DNA from 2 places in the Tepidimonas taiwanensis genome. Region 2 is predicted to be linked to the other one. Evidence: riboswitches for the same ligand, from Rfam matches in the RefSeq annotation. Region 2 holds a riboswitch; the other holds the start of a gene.
The links. A riboswitch is a leader RNA that binds a small molecule or an ion and turns the genes downstream of it on or off. The one in region 2 is predicted to bind cobalamin.
Positions count from the first base shown of each region.

Region 1: another riboswitch for cobalamin. It lies ahead of LCC91_RS04360 (acyl-CoA thioesterase); the one in region 2 lies ahead of LCC91_RS06170 (TonB-dependent receptor domain-containing protein).

Region 1 covers NZ_CP083911.1:939,843-947,178, forward strand. The annotation lists gene LCC91_RS04345 (aminotransferase-like domain-containing protein) at 1-642, shown strand, start outside; gene LCC91_RS04350 (HIRAN domain-containing protein) at 857-2,908, shown strand; gene LCC91_RS04355 (helix-turn-helix transcriptional regulator) at 2,854-3,867, opposite strand; cobalamin riboswitch at 4,166-4,390, shown strand; gene LCC91_RS04360 (acyl-CoA thioesterase) at 4,593-5,327, shown strand; gene LCC91_RS04365 (GNAT family N-acetyltransferase) at 5,320-5,871, shown strand; gene LCC91_RS04370 (hypothetical protein) at 6,263-7,066, shown strand; gene LCC91_RS04375 (hypothetical protein) at 7,063-7,272, shown strand.
Region 2 covers NZ_CP083911.1:1,347,051-1,354,386, forward strand. The annotation lists gene LCC91_RS06165 (cobyrinate a,c-diamide synthase) at 1-483, opposite strand, end outside; gene LCC91_RS06170 (TonB-dependent receptor domain-containing protein) at 490-2,244, opposite strand; cobalamin riboswitch at 2,376-2,621, opposite strand; gene LCC91_RS06185 (hypothetical protein) at 2,658-2,867, shown strand; gene LCC91_RS06190 (cell division protein ZapA) at 2,879-3,232, shown strand; gene LCC91_RS06195 (sulfite exporter TauE/SafE family protein) at 3,517-4,329, shown strand; gene rraA (ribonuclease E activity regulator RraA) at 4,308-4,817, opposite strand; gene LCC91_RS06205 (SWIB/MDM2 domain-containing protein) at 5,052-5,408, shown strand; gene LCC91_RS06210 (branched-chain amino acid ABC transporter substrate-binding protein) at 5,537-6,718, opposite strand; gene LCC91_RS06215 (hypothetical protein) at 6,842-7,189, opposite strand; gene LCC91_RS06220 (DNA polymerase III subunit chi) at 7,176-7,336, opposite strand, start outside.

The DNA of each region.
Region 1 (7,336 bases), 410 kb from region 2:
CTGGAGCTGGCGGTGCAGACCCGCACGCTGATCGTGGAGGACGACCCGTACGGCGACCTGTACTTCGACGCCGCGCCGCCGCAGAGCCTGCTGGCGCTGAGCGCCGAGGTCCCTGGCAGCCGCGAGTGCCTCGTGCACTGTGGGAGCCTGTCCAAAGTGCTCTCGCCGGGGCTGCGCATTGGCTGGCTGGTGGCCCCGCCGCTGTTGCTGGCCAAGGCGACCATGTGCAAACAGTTCAGCGACGCGCACACCAGCACCTTCGCGCAAGCCACGGCGGCGCAGTACCTGGCGGCCGGGCGCATGCCGGCGACGCTCGCTCGCGTGCGCGCCATCTACGCGCAGCGTGCCGCGGCAATGGTGCAGGCGCTGCGCGACACGCTCGGCGCGGCCATCACCTTCGCGCCGCCGCAAGGGGGGCTGTTCGTGTGGGCGCGCCTCACCGGGGCCAACGGCCGCTGTGCCGACGGCGGCGTGTTGGCGCAGCGCGCCATCGAGCAGGGGGTGGCTTTCGTGCCGGGCGCGCCGTTCTTCGCCCGTGACCCCGACCCGGCGACGCTGCGGCTGAGCTTTGCCACCGTGGACGAAGACCGCATCCGTGAGGGCGTGCGGCGCTTGGGCGTGGCGCTGGCGGCGGCGCAGTGATGCGTGGCTTTGAGGTTGTGGCGGAATACAAACGCTTGCGTGTAGAAACCGCCCCGGTAGACAGGACGCGTTGATCCCGGGGAAAGTGCGGTGGCGTCGGGGATGGGCGGATGGAGCGATGCTGCATGGTCTATCCGCTCGACGGGCTTTCCATGCGAGGCTTTTTCTTGAAGGGCTCATTTTTTGAGCCTATGCTCGTTCCATACTGGTGCGCATGGAACGGGTTCTCAAGCTACCGAGCGCGTCGTCCGACCACGCCGTCACGCCGCCCCCTGCCGTGCAACAGCAGGGCGTGCGCGCCCGCCTTTGGGTGCCGGCCGACATGCTGTTCGTTCGCGAATCGGCACAGGCGTACGCTTGGCTGTGGTTGCTGCGGGCGGATGGCGCGTTGCGCGTCTGGCGGCTGCCGCGGGCATCACTGGGGGAAGACGAGCGTCTGGTCGAGCTGGCCTGGCGCGCCGACGACGATCCGGTAAACGACACGTGGCGGCTGCCGCTGGCGCCGGTGGTACCGGTGCCGCGCTGGTCGGTCTCGTGGGGCCATCCGATGGCGCGTGCGGCACAGGCATTCGCGGCCGCGCTGGATGGCGCTGTGCTGGATACCTTGGGTGGGTTGGAGCAAGGCGGTGCCTATTTCGGCTGCGCGGAGAACTACAGCCGACTCGCTGTGCTGTCCCCCACGGTTCGGGCACATCGCTTACAGGCACTGGCCTTGTTCCCACCGCTGGTGGCCCCGTTGTTGTTGCTGTGTCCCGAGCGAGCGGAGGTGCTCGATCCGCCGTCTGCCGACGATCCGCCCCCGGGTTGGCATGCATCACCCGAGGTGCTGGATGCCATCGATCGCGGGCGCGATCTCGTCGGCGCGCTGGCGCGCTACTGGGGCGTGACGCGCGGCGTGGTGCGCCTGCCGCTGATGCGTCAGCCGTGGCGCACGCTGCCGATTCCCCGGAAGTGGCTGTGGCTGCTGGACGCACTGCCGGCGCACGCCCGGCCCCGAACTGAAGCCGATTGGCAAGCGTGGGAGAGTCATCTGCGCGCGGTGCCCGTACGGTGGCGATCGCGGTCTGACGCGGATTGGGTGGCGAGAGGGCTCGGACCCGACCCTGCCGCGCTGTGGGGGGCCTTGCAGCAGCGCTGGCCACACTTGGGACTGGCGCTGCGCGATGCGTGGGATTTTTTGCGTGCGGCGCATGCGCACGCCGTGCAGCGTGGAGGTGTGTCGGTGCTGCCTGACGCGGGCGAGCTCGGGCTCGCATGGATGGCCCGTTGGGGGCTGCGGCGCTTGTTGGCGGCGTCACAGCGCTGGCACGAAACGCCCGTGGTCGACCGTTTCCAACCGCTGCCGCGCCCCGCAGACGAAACGGCATCGCTTGCCGCGGTCGAGCCGGTGATCGGGCACTGGCGGTCGGCACTGGGGGAGGCCGAGGAGCTCACCACCGCCGACGCGCTGCGGGCTGAAGGCGAGGCGATGCGGCACTGCGCCGCCGATTATTGGTCGGACTGCGCGTGGGAGGGGATGCGGTTTTTTCGCTTGCAGGCGACGAATGGAGAGCGGGCGACCGCCAGCTTTGAACTCGACGCGGACGCCGAGCCGCCGCTTTACGAATGGCACGACTGTCGCGGACCGCGTAACGCGCCTGCCTGCGACACGATCCAGGCCCTGGCACAGCAGCTGGAGGAGGCGCTCAACGCCGAGGCGACAATGGCGGTCCGACGACGGTTGGCACAAGCAGTGCGGGCACAGCGTAGCCAATCCCGTGCACTGGTTCCGCAACCGACGCCGGACCCCATCCGACCCCTGGATCGTCAGAGTGAGCAGGAGCTGCAAGGCGCGCTGGCTTTTTGGTCGGCGCACGCGCCTGCGGGCCCCGGGTTGGGCCGGCGGCTGCGCACGGCCGTTGCGGGGCTGCTCTATCGGCCGGGCCGCTACTGTCTGGCCCGCCTCGGGGTGGGCGACGCCGTGCGCCTGGTGCGCGAGCCGGACAATCCCCACGACCCGCTGGCCGTGCGCATCGACTGGGGCGACGTGACGCTGGGTTATATCCCGCGGCGCGTCAATCGCGATGTGGCGGCGGCGCTCGACGCCGGTGTGCCGCTGCGCGCCTGGGTGGACGACGTCGACCCGTCCCTGCCCGCACACGAACATGTCGCCATCGTGGTGGCGTGGCCGGAATCGACCGCGAGGGAGGGCGCGTCGTCGCGAGTGACGGTTCATGCACCGGCCGGGCGGACGGCGCCATCCCCGGTTGTACCCAACTCGCCGTAAGAGTGGACCATCTGCCGTATCTCCTCAGTCACGGCGATGCGCAGTGACGCGGGGGCCACCACCTCGACGTGTCGGCCGTGGCGCAGGATGTCCATCAACAGCTCGCGCGCATCGGCATAAGGGATGGTGAGCTCCCAGCCGCCACCGGGCAGGTCCCGCCCCTGTTGGTTGGGGTGCCAAATCTCGCTGCGCACCCAACGCGCCCGCTCGGGCGAAAAGCGCAGCACCGCGCGGCCCTTGGGTTTGCCGGCAAAAATGCCGTAGCTGCTTTCGTAGTGCGCCTGCAGGCGCGTCTGCGGGACCTCGCGGGCGCGTTGGCGCAGCGGGCGAGCCGCGCGGATGGTGTCCAGCGCAAAGCTGCGCAGTGCCTCCCGCCAGTGGCACCAGGCGTCCAAGTACCAGTTGTCGCGGTAGTGCACCAGGCGCTGTGGCGACACCACGCGCGTGTTGACCTCGTCGCGCTCGCGGTTCCAGGCGTCGATTTCCAGCCGTTGGCGCTTCATGACGGCCAGTGCCACTTCCGTAAAACATTCGGGAGCGACGGGGCGGCGCGCCATCGACGCAATGCGCACGCGGCGCGCAACCTCTTGTGCAGGGTGGCCGCCGAGCTCCAACAGCGCCGACAAGCGCGCTTGCAGCGGCGCGATGTGGGCGCTCAAAATGCCGGGCTCCAACTCGGCCAGCAAGCGCTGCGCGGCCAGCAGTGCGTACAACTCGCCGCTCGAGAACCACAGCCCCGGCAGGGCATACACCGGGCCATCGTCAGCCGGGCCGAAGCGGTAGCCGCGCACCTGCCGGTCCCACACGATGGGGGCGTGCAGCCGCTCGCGCATGTACTCCAAGTCGCGCTTGAACGTGGCGCGCGAGACCTGCAGCGTCTCCAGAAAGACGCGCAGCGGCACGACGCGCCGCTCGTGCAGCAACTGGTCGATGCGGTAGAAGCGCTCGGTGCGGTTCATCGTCGGGCCTCAGGCACGGGTAGCAAGCGAAAACGCGGGTGGTCGGGCGGTCGAGGCGTGCTTTCCGAACCCTGCAGCGCGGCATCGTACACGCACGAGCGGGTTGGGGGCAGTCGGCCGGTAGGGCTGCAGCGACGCTGGTACGCACGCGCTGGCGGTGTCATGCAGACATGGCTGCGGCGGTCGCATCGCTCATGCCGAGCCGCAGGAGGGGTGAAGGATGCCACCCATCGGGCAGTGCCTTTGCGAGCGGTTCGGGTCGAGGAAGGAGGGGTGGCAGTTGGGCGCGTTGCCTGCTAAACTGGTACTGCCAATGGGTTTCTCGCACGACAGCGAGAATGAAAAGGGAACGACAGGACGGTGTTTCGATGGGGCCTCCCAAAGAGCGCCGAAGCTGTGGCTGCCCCCGCAACTGTGATCGGCGAGCCTGACGCCGCTGCATGTCACTGGCCAGCGTGCCGGGAAGACAGGCGTAAGGTGATGACCCGAGAGCCAGGAGACCTGCCCATGGGCGTGAAGTGTTGTGTCTGGGCGGGGTGTCCCGGAACAAGAACGATGCACGCGGCCTGCCATGCGCGGGCGGTGTTCGTGCAGCCTATGCTGCGCGCGTTCTGACGCGTCCCCCGCCTCCTGCGATAGGAGGTGTGATGTCAACTCTGTCACTGGCCGCGGGTGCTCGGTGTACTGTCACCGAGCCCGGTGTCGCGGCGCAATCGGTCTTGACGGTGTTCGATCTGGTTTGGCCGCAGCAGTCCAACCACCACGGTACCTTGTTTGGTGGGGCGGCGCTGGCTATGCTCGATCGCTTGGCTTTCATCATGGGCAGCCGTGCGCTGCGGGGAACGGTGGTGACCGCGGCGGTGTCGCGGTTGGATTTTCGTGCCCCCATCCCGACAGGGCAACTCATCGAGTGTCGGGCCCGAGTGGGTCGGCGTGGCGGGCGATCAGCGCTGATCCACACCCGTTTGGTGACGGAGGATGCGCTCAGCGGCGAGCGCAACGTCTGCATCGTGGGTGACTTCACCATGGTGCGCCGCGCCGATAGCGAAGGGGCTGCGGCCGATGCTGCCCTTGCCACGGGCAGTGGGGTGGCTGACGTGGCCGAGGCGGATGGAGATGGCGCACCCGCTGCGGTGCGTGTGGCCGAAATTGTTTTTCCGGGGCATGCCAACCACCGCGGCATTTTGCACGGTGGAGCGGCCATGGAATGGATCGCGAAAGCGGGGTTTATCGCAGCGAGCCGACACCTGCGGCGCAGCGTCGTGCTTGCCAGCAGCGAGCGCTTGTGCTTTGTCGCACCGGCGCATGTGGGTGACGTTGTCGAGGTCGATGCTCGGGTTTGCGGTGTGGGGCGGCGCTCGGTGCGGGTCAGGGCGCGCATGTGGGCGGAGCACCCGGCTACCGGTCAGCGCCGCTTTTGCACCTCGGCCAACCTGGTGTATGTGGCCACGGATGATTGAGATCGCCTGGCTGGGGCACCACCACACTGCCGCGTTGGGCATCCATTTGCTGGCGCTCGACAGCGACGACCGCTACGCGCGCTTTGGGCATCGGCTCACCGATACGGCCGTCTTGCGCTGGGTGCGCCGGATCGACTGGCAGCGCGACGGCTGGATGGGGGCGTGGTGGGCGGCAGAGGACGCGCTGGTGGGGGCGTTGCAGCTCGCGCCGTTGCCGACGGAGACGGCGACTGCTGGCACGGTGGAGGTTGCGATCACTGTGCTGCCGCTGCTGCGGCGACAGGGGCTGGCGACGCGATTGCTGGCCACGGCGCTGGTGGACGATCGGATGGCGCATTGCCGGCGGCTTTTGTTTCAACACGGGCATCCCGCCGTGTTCGCGCTCGCCAGGCGCTTGGGGATGTGTGCGCAGGTGGACGCTGCATCGGCAGCCGTATACCTCTCGGGGTGGTCACGGCAGGCGCTGACCGATCTCTTGGCCTCGATGGGGATGGGCGTGGTAACGGATACGGTCCCTCGCGGCACGGCGTGCCATCACGGATGAGGGGCACACTGGGCCGGGCGTCACCGCACACGCCTTGCATACGGTGTGCAGGTCACGACCGTGCGGGCTGCCCATGCAGGGCCTTCATCAGGACGTGGCGTGACGGGCGTGCGGGATGGTCAGTCCACACAGGCTCGGTTTTTGCGCCACTGCCTCCCGCATACTGCCCAACCATCGGGGGCTGACCTAAGCAGCCTCCGGTGTGCCAACGACCACCGCGCCGGCCGCGACGGGCACCACGGTTTGCGTCCGCATGGTGGCGGATGTTTTGAAGGGGCGGATGATGACCGATGTGGGCATGCAGCCATTTCCCTGGCGGCGCTTCCTGCGCCGGCGCTTTCCGGCGCACGCCGAGGGGTGGGTCTACGCGCAAGTGCCGCTGTGGTGGGTGGTGCTGCTGCTCGACCCGGCAGCGGATGCGACGGTGGATGTGTTTTACGCGCTGGCCTGCCTCATTGTGGCGGCAGGGATCGTGGGAGCGCTCGTCTTGCTGGCGGCGTTGTTACGCTTTCCGTGGGCGTTGCTGGTACCGCTGTGCCTCGCGTCGATGGGGGCGGAGGCGCTGTGGCGCAGGTGGGCCAAGCGGCCGTGGCAGCGAAAACCCACGCCGCGCCGCTGGTATCTATCGAATCTCGTGGCGCTGTGGCAGGGGTGGGATCGGTTCATTCGCCGACGGCCCTGGTATCGAAGACTGCAACGCAAGCTCGATGCACTCGCACCCGCAACACAACAACCTTGTCGTTGCCAAGGGCTGATCGTGTCCTCGAGGGATCAACCGGGGCCCACAGCGTTCGATTACGCTTGCGAACAGGCGGACAGCCACATGTGGCTTTGGTACGGCGTGGGATTCGTCGTGCTGTGGGTGGAGCTGACAAGCGTCGACGCGGCAGGCTGGCTCTGGGGCTTTGTCTTTGCGGTGCTGATGTATGGGCTGTTGTTTTTGACCCCTTTGCCGTTTCTTGCCGCGGCGATTCTGGGATTTTTCTCAGCCTGGCTAGTGGGCTTGGGTATGTCACCCCAGCAACGCGAGCAGGCGCGGTTGCGACGCGCGGCGTCTCTCGCTGCGCGCAAACCACCCCCACGGCATGCGTCTGTGCGGCGCATCCCTCCCATCAAGCGTCAACCCGCGTCGAACTGGCTGCTGCCGCTGCTCGTTGGGCTGTGGATCGGCTCTGCCTGGGGGGACGATGAATGAGCGCTACGCCTGCGCAACCCAGCATGCTCGAAACTCTTTTTGCCTTTGTCTCCGCACACGCTTGGGCGCAGTGGCTTTTCGTAGCGTTTCTCTTTCTGCCGCCGATGGTGATCGTTCTGGTAACCGGACAGCGCGGTTTGGCCTCCTTGGCCACGGTGCTTGGTTGGTGGGCGTTAGTGCTCATGCTCGCCTTGGCGATGGTTTGAGCGCACGCGCCGTGGCAACTCAGGCGGTAAGCAGCAGCCAAGAATCTGGATCAGCCCATCGACC
Region 2 (7,336 bases):
GCGCAGCATCGCCGCATGCGCCTCGCCAGCCACGCGGTTGGCCAGTGCGCCCACCCAGCGCAGCCCAGACCGGTAATGGCGCAAGCCGTGGACGATCGCCCCGAACGTGCCGGCCATCGACGCCGCCGACACCACCGCCAGCACGGGCAAATCCCAGGCCAGCGCCAGATCGGCCGCACTGGGCTGGCCGTCGTACAGCCCCATCACGCCCTCGATCAGCAAGATGTCAGCCGCCTGCGCAGCCCGCCACAGGCGGGCGCGCACATCGGTCTCGCCGTTCATCCACAGGTCGAGGTTGTCTACCGGTTGCCCGGTCGCCAACGCCAGCCACTGCGGATCCAGAAAATCCGGCCCGCACTTGAACGCCCGCACCCGCCACCCTTGGCGCGTCCACAACCGCGCCAGCCCTGCGGCCACACTCGTCTTGCCCTGGCCGGAGGCCGGGGCCGCGATGAGTACGGCGGGGCGTTGCAGTGCGTCCACGGCCGATCAGCGGGGTGTCCAGCTCAGGCCCACATAGACCTGCCGCCCACCCGTCGCGTAGCCGCGGGCCGTCTCGTAGGCCTTGTCACCCAGGTTATCGATGCGCGCCAGCAGCGCCCAGTCCCGCGCCACCGGTTGCCGCCAGCTCAGGTTGACCACGCCGTAGCCACCGAGACGCGTGGTGTTGGCCGCGTTGTCAAAGCGCTCACCCGCCACCTGCCACTCGAGACCCAACCGCCCCGTCGCCAGCGGCTGGGTCCACTGCAGCTTCGCCGAACGCGCCGCTCGCCGGGCAAGCCGTTTTCCCGTTGCGGCGTTTTCCGGATCGCTCCAGTCGACCGACGCTTCGACTCGCCCACCCGCCACCGGCATGCCGCCCCGCAGGGACACGCCACGCAACCGCGCGCGGCCGACATTTTCGTAACAACCGTAGGCACTGGCACAAGGCCCCGCCGCGCCAAACTGGATCAGGTCGCGCACCCGCGCATGGTAGGCGACCAACCCGGCCTGCCAGCCATCGCGCGCGTACTCCAGCGCCACTTCGGCGTTGCGCGCCCGCTCCGGCTGGAGGCCGGCCGATCCATACTCGCTGAAGCGTTGGTACAGAGTCGGCGCCCGAAACGCCGTGCCCACTCCCGCGCGGGCTTTCCACCCCGGCGCAAAACGCCACGCGTAAGCAGCCGAACCCGTCGTCTCCCCACCGAATTCGCTGTCGTCGTCGTGCCGCACATTCAGTTGCACCGCATGGGCGCCGGCCTGCCAGCCCCATCCCAGTCCGACACCGCTTTGATGCCGCTGGCCGCGCCCGCCCGCCAATGAGCTGTTGCGCAGATCGTCTTCACGCCGCTCCAGCAGCACCTGCCAGCGGTGAGCGCCGAGCAGCCACTCATGGCGCCACAGTGCCGTCGTCACGTCGGTTTCGGTCACGTATGGCGACGGCCGCGTCTCGTAGCGGTCGGTCCCCCGCCCCAGCGATAGTTCCGAGCGCTGTTCGGAACTCCACTGCGCCGACCAGCGAAGTCCCACGGTGCGCAAGTCGTGGACGGACCAGTCTTGCACGGTCGACCTGAAGCCGTCGTACTCGGCTTTCAGGCGCTGCTCCACCACCGTCGCCTCCAGCCGGTGACCATTGGCCACGGCCCAACCGACGCTCGCGCTGACCCCGTGGCTGCGGTACCCGTCCCGATCGGGATTGGCTGCGGGTTGGACGTTGAAGCCGTCGCTGCGCTCACCGTGCACCGCCACCGCGGCGTCCCAGTCCCCTTGGCGGCCCGCGACGGAGGCTTGAACGCGCCGCAGTCCGTCGCTGCCTGCGCCGACCTCGACGCTGGGCCGCCAGCCACCGTCGCCACGCCGGGTAAAGATCTGCACCACGCCGGCCAGCGCATCCGACCCGTACACCGCGGCAGCCGGCCCGCGCACGACCTCGATGCGGTCGATCAACGCCAACGGAATGGCGTTCCACGTCGCGCCGCCGGTGGACTGCGAGTCCACCCGCACGCCGTCGATGAAGACCGCGACGAAGCGCGACTCGGCGCCGCGGATGAACACACTGGTGGTGTTGCCCACGCCGCCATTGCGCGCGATCTCGATCCCCGGCAGCGTCGCCAGCACATCGGCCACCCCCGCGGCCCCGCTGGCCTCGAGGGTGGCGCGGTCGATGATCGCGACATCGGCAAGGACATCGGTCAACGGCTGTTCGGCGCGATTGGCCACCACGACGGTCGGTGGCAGCGCCGTTTGCGCCAGAGCAGAACCCACGACACCCCATGCGCACAAACACGCACGGACCCCGGCTTTCAACTGAAACATGGCGAAAGGCAGCAGTGAAAGAGCCCCACCGTTCACCCCGACGGTGTACGCTCGACACGGCACGACCCCAAAGAGATGAGGCACATGCCACCCCGTTGGCCGGTATCCGGGCTGGTGGAAGCGACCTTCGCAGGCCTTCCCAGATGCGCGGGGCATCCAGTGGCCGACGGGCGAAAGCGGGACCCCCCACAGGGGGCGTGTCCGTCCACTTACCGTTGCGGGGGCAGCGCTGGTTAGGTGACCGCCGACGGCGGCGCACCCCCCAGCTTCCCGTTTAACTGCGGCGCGAGAACCGCACCGCGAGCACCAACAGCGGCCCATTGTAGCGCCGCGCCTTGCGCAAAGCCTACAATGCACGGGTCATGACGCCCGTCATCATCGAAGAACTCGCCCAGCGCGTCGACCGGCTGCTGCTGCGCCATCAGGAACTGCTGCGCACGCAGTCACTGCTGCAACAGGAGGTGCAGCGCCTGACGCAGGAGCGCGATCACCTGCGCGCGCAGTGCCAGGCCGCGCGCCAGCGGCTGGACGCGCTGATCGCGCGCCTGGCCACGGAGGAGCCGCCCCGATGACCCCGCCCGCGATCAAGCAGGTCGAAGTCCAGATCATGAACCAGACCTACCTGCTCGCCTGTCCCGTGGACGGCGAGGAGGCGCTGCGCGAAGCGGTGGCCAAAGTCGACGCCGCGATGTGCCGCATCCGCGACGCGGGCAAGGTCAAGGCGCGCGACCGCATCGCGGTGCTCGCCGCGCTCAACATCGCCTTCGACGCGTCGCAGCGCGACGCGGCGCCGGCGTTTCGCCCGTCGTCCTTCGGCACGCCCGAGGGCGCTGACACGGCAGCGGCACCCGCGCTTTCCGCCGCCGCGGAGGAAGCGTTGCGGGCGCTGGTGGCGCGCATCGACGACGCCCTCGCAGCCGACGACCGGTTGCTGTGACGCCGCCTGCCGGGGCAACGAGGGCTTACAATGGGGTTGTCCGCCATCCGCCGGGCCATATATTCCTTGAACCAATGCTCATTGAGCCCGGGCTTGGTACATCGCGCGGTGGGCGCGATCGTCTCGCGTCAGACGAACCCGAAGCCGCGCTGCCCTCGCCCACCTGAACCCCGTGTTCAGGATGCCGGTCCGGCGGTGTGGCGGACACCCATCGCCTTCGAACCACGCGCCACCGCCCGCCTCGTCGTGCGCCGGTGGTTCCGTGCGCATCGCCTCCGCCCGTCATGCTCGATCCCCTGCTGATTGCCGAACTCGTCGCGTTGGGGTTGGTGACCGGCTTTCTGGCGGGGCTGCTCGGCATCGGCGGCGGCATGATGCTGGTACCGTTCATCACCTTCATCCTCAGCCACCGGGGCGTGTCGGCCGACCTCGCGGTGAAGATGGCGATCGCCACGTCGATGGCCACGATCGTGTTCACGTCCATCTCCAGCGTGCGGGCGCACCACCGCCGGGGCGCGGTACGCTGGGACCTGGTCGCGCGGCTGGCACCGGGCATCGTGCTCGGGAGCGCGCTCGCCGGCGCCGGGGTATTCCGCGTCGTGCAAGGCCGCTGGCTGGCGCTGTTCTTTGCCGCCTTCGTGGCTTTCTCCGCGACCCAGATGCTGCTGGCGCGGCAACCCAAACCGACCCGTGGGCTGCCCGGTCCCGCCGGCCAGTGGGGCGCGGGCGGCGCGATCGGGTTTCTGTCGGGCCTGGTCGGCGCGGGCGGCGGGTTCATCAGCGTGCCGTTCATGACCTGGTGCAACGTCCCGATGCATCAGGCCGTGGCGACCAGCGCCGCCCTGGGGTTTCCGATCGCGCTGGCCAACGGGATCGGCTACATATGGTCCGGCTGGGGTGTCGCGGGACGCCCGCCGGGTTCGCTCGGATTCGTCTTCTTGCCGGCACTCGCGGTCATCGCCAGCGCCAGCGTGCTGATGGCACCGGTGGGGGTGCGTGTCGCGCACGCCCTGCCGGTGGCCACGCTCAAGCGTGCCTTCGCCCTGCTGCTCTATGCTCTCGCGGCCAGCATGGCTTACAAGGCGTGGAGCGGCTGATCCGCGACCACGATGCCGTCCGCATCGGCGTAGAGCCAATCGCCGGGCCGCACCCACACCCCCTGGATCTGCACCGCGACATCGCGCAGCCCCTGGCCGCGCTTGTCGGTCGGCAGCGGCATCGCCGCCAGGGCCCGGATCCCCACCGCCGCCACCGCGAGCTCGGCCACGTCGCGCACGCAGCCATCGACGACGATACCCGCCCAGCCATTGCGCGCCGCCGCCGCGGCCAAGTTGCCGCCCACCAGCGCACGGCGCAGCGATGCGCCGCCATCGACGACGAGCACGCGGCCCCGCCCCGGTTCGTCCAGCGCCGCTTTCACGAGGCTGTTGTCCTCGTGGCACTTGACGGTGCTGACCGGCCCTGCGAAGTGGGGCATCGCCCCGAAATCGCGAAATACCGGGGGCAGCACGCGGAAGCGCCCGTCCAGGTCGCCCTTGTGGGCATCGCACAGGTCACAGGTGGAAAAAGACAAAGTCGTTGCCATTGGGGTCATCGCCGTTGAAACCGCCGCGCATCATAGAACACACGTCCAGGGCATGCGCCAGACGTCGGTTCCGCGCAACGCCCCCCGGCCCGCCTACCGGGGAAAACCCGACCCACGGCGCAAAAGCCCTTCTGCACTCTGGAAAAATCGCCGCTTTGCGGATACGATGCGCTTATCCATGCGAGCGCCTGGCGCTCCGTGGCGAGCTTGCAACCAACCGAAGGAAATCTCCACATGGCCACTGCAAAAAAAGCTGCCACTTCTGCCAAGTCCACCGCCGCCGCCAAGCCCGCTGCGAAGGCGACCGCCAAGCCGGCGGCCAAGGCCAGCGCGGCGCCCAAGCGGGCCGTCAACTCGGCCTTCATGAAGCCGATGACGCCCAGCGCTGAGCTGGCGGCCATCGTGGGTGCCAAGCCGCTGCCGCGCACCGAGGTCACCAAGAAGGTGTGGGACTACATCAAGAACAACAAGCTGCAGGACGCCACCAACAAGCGCATGATCAACGCCGACGCCAAGCTCAAGGCCGTGCTGAAGAAGCCGCAGGTGTCGATGTTCGAAATGACCAAGATCATCAGCACGCACCTGTCGTGAGACCATGACCGGCCGGCCCCGCCGCGGGTACCCGGCCGATGACACAGCGTCCGGTCGGGTAAACACATAAACCGACTGGGCAACAAAAAGCCCCGCCGCAGCGGGGCTTTTTGCTGGCATGTCGCCGATCAGCGGATGACCGCGATCTCCGAACGCTGGCCGCCCTTGTAGGTATAGAGCGTCAGCGCGCCGTTCTTGATGTCGCCCTTCTCGTCGAACTCGATCTGGCCCGTCACACCCTTGTAGCTGATGGCCTTGAGCGCCGGCAGGTACTTGGCCGGGTCGGGCGAGTTGGCGTTCTGCATGGCCTTGACCATCACGTGCACGGCGTCATACACGTACGGCGCATAGACCTGCACGTCGGTGCCGAACTTGGCCTTGAAGTCGGCGCGGAACTTGTCCATCCCGGCCTTCTGTTCGCCTTCGACACCACCGGCCTCGGCGCAGTAGACCTGCTCGTCGGCCATGCCGTCGCCGGCCAGCTTGGGCAGCTCGCTCGTGCAGATGCCGTCGCCGCCCATGAACTTGGCGTTGATGCCGAGCTGCTTCATTTGCTTGAGCATCGGGCCGGCCACCGCGTCCATGCCGCCGAAGAAGATCACGTCCGGCTGCTTGGCCTTGATCTTGGTCAGGATCGCATTGAAGTCGGTCGCCTTGTCGTTGGTGAACTCGCGGTCGACGACCTCGCCACCGGCGGCCTTGACGCCCTTCTCGAACTCATCCGCCACACCCTGGCCGTAGGCGGTGCGGTCGTCGATCACGGCCACCTTTTTGGCGCCCAGCTTCTGGATCGCGTACTTACCCAGCGTGCCACCCAGATGCGTGTCATCCGCCACCACGCGGAAGACGTTGTTGAAGCCCTGGCGGGTGTACTTCGGGTTGGTCGCCGACGGCGAGATCTGCGGAATGCCAGCCGCGTTGTACAGCTGCGACGCGGGGATGGTCGTGCCCGAGTTCAGGTGACCGATCACGCCGTGCACCTTGGCGTCGACCAGCTTCTGCGCCGCCGCCACGCCCTGCTTCGGGTCCGCGGCGTCGTCTTCGGCCAGCAGTTCGAACTTCACCGGCTTGCCTTCGAGCTGGATACCGGCGGCGTTGAGCTCGTCGATCGCCATGCGGGCGCCGTTTTCGTTGTCCTTGCCGAGGTGTGCGATCGGGCCACTGGTGGGGCCGACGTGACCAATCTTGACGACCAGCTGCTCAACGGCCGGGCCCTGTGCGGGAGCCGCCGCCGAGGGGGCTTCCTCCTTCTTCCCACAGGCCGCCAGCGCGACAGCAGCGGCAGCGACAATGGCCAGTTTGTATTGCATCTGCATGGATACCCTCATCAAAACGAATGGTTGAACGGTGTGCGCAACACGGAACTTTCCGCACGGAGCTTTACGATACACGAAAAAACAAGGCGCATTGCTTGAACACCCCCGCCGAACCCGTCATTTACGGGTTGTCCCTAGGGTGCCACGCAACACGGCCTTTAAATCGGTCGCCAGCTCCCGCCGCACCGCCGCTGCCACCCGACGCGCGCAGCGCCGCCGTTGACGCTCCCACCAAACTTCCAACGCCAACGCGACACGCAACTCCAACTCATCGTTCCAGCGTGCCATCAACTGGTCCACGACGGCATCGACGTCCACGTCGGTAGCGCGCTGGGGGGACTCCCCCGCCGGAGCGCGTGCAAACGCCGCGGACTTTGGAGCCGGACCCTCCTGTACCGCGAAGCTATCGACCACATCGGTCAAGGTGGGCACCACGGCAGGGGGCTTGCGGTTACCGTTCAACATGCCGATTTTCTCCGGTTGCGGCGCGAGGAGGACGCGCCGCACGGTCGTAGACCACGGGCGTCAGCCCCATCGCCTGGTAGCGCCGCCAGCGCTGACGCGCCGCGGCTTTGTCATTTTCGTCGTCAGAGACGACCTCGATAACGCGCT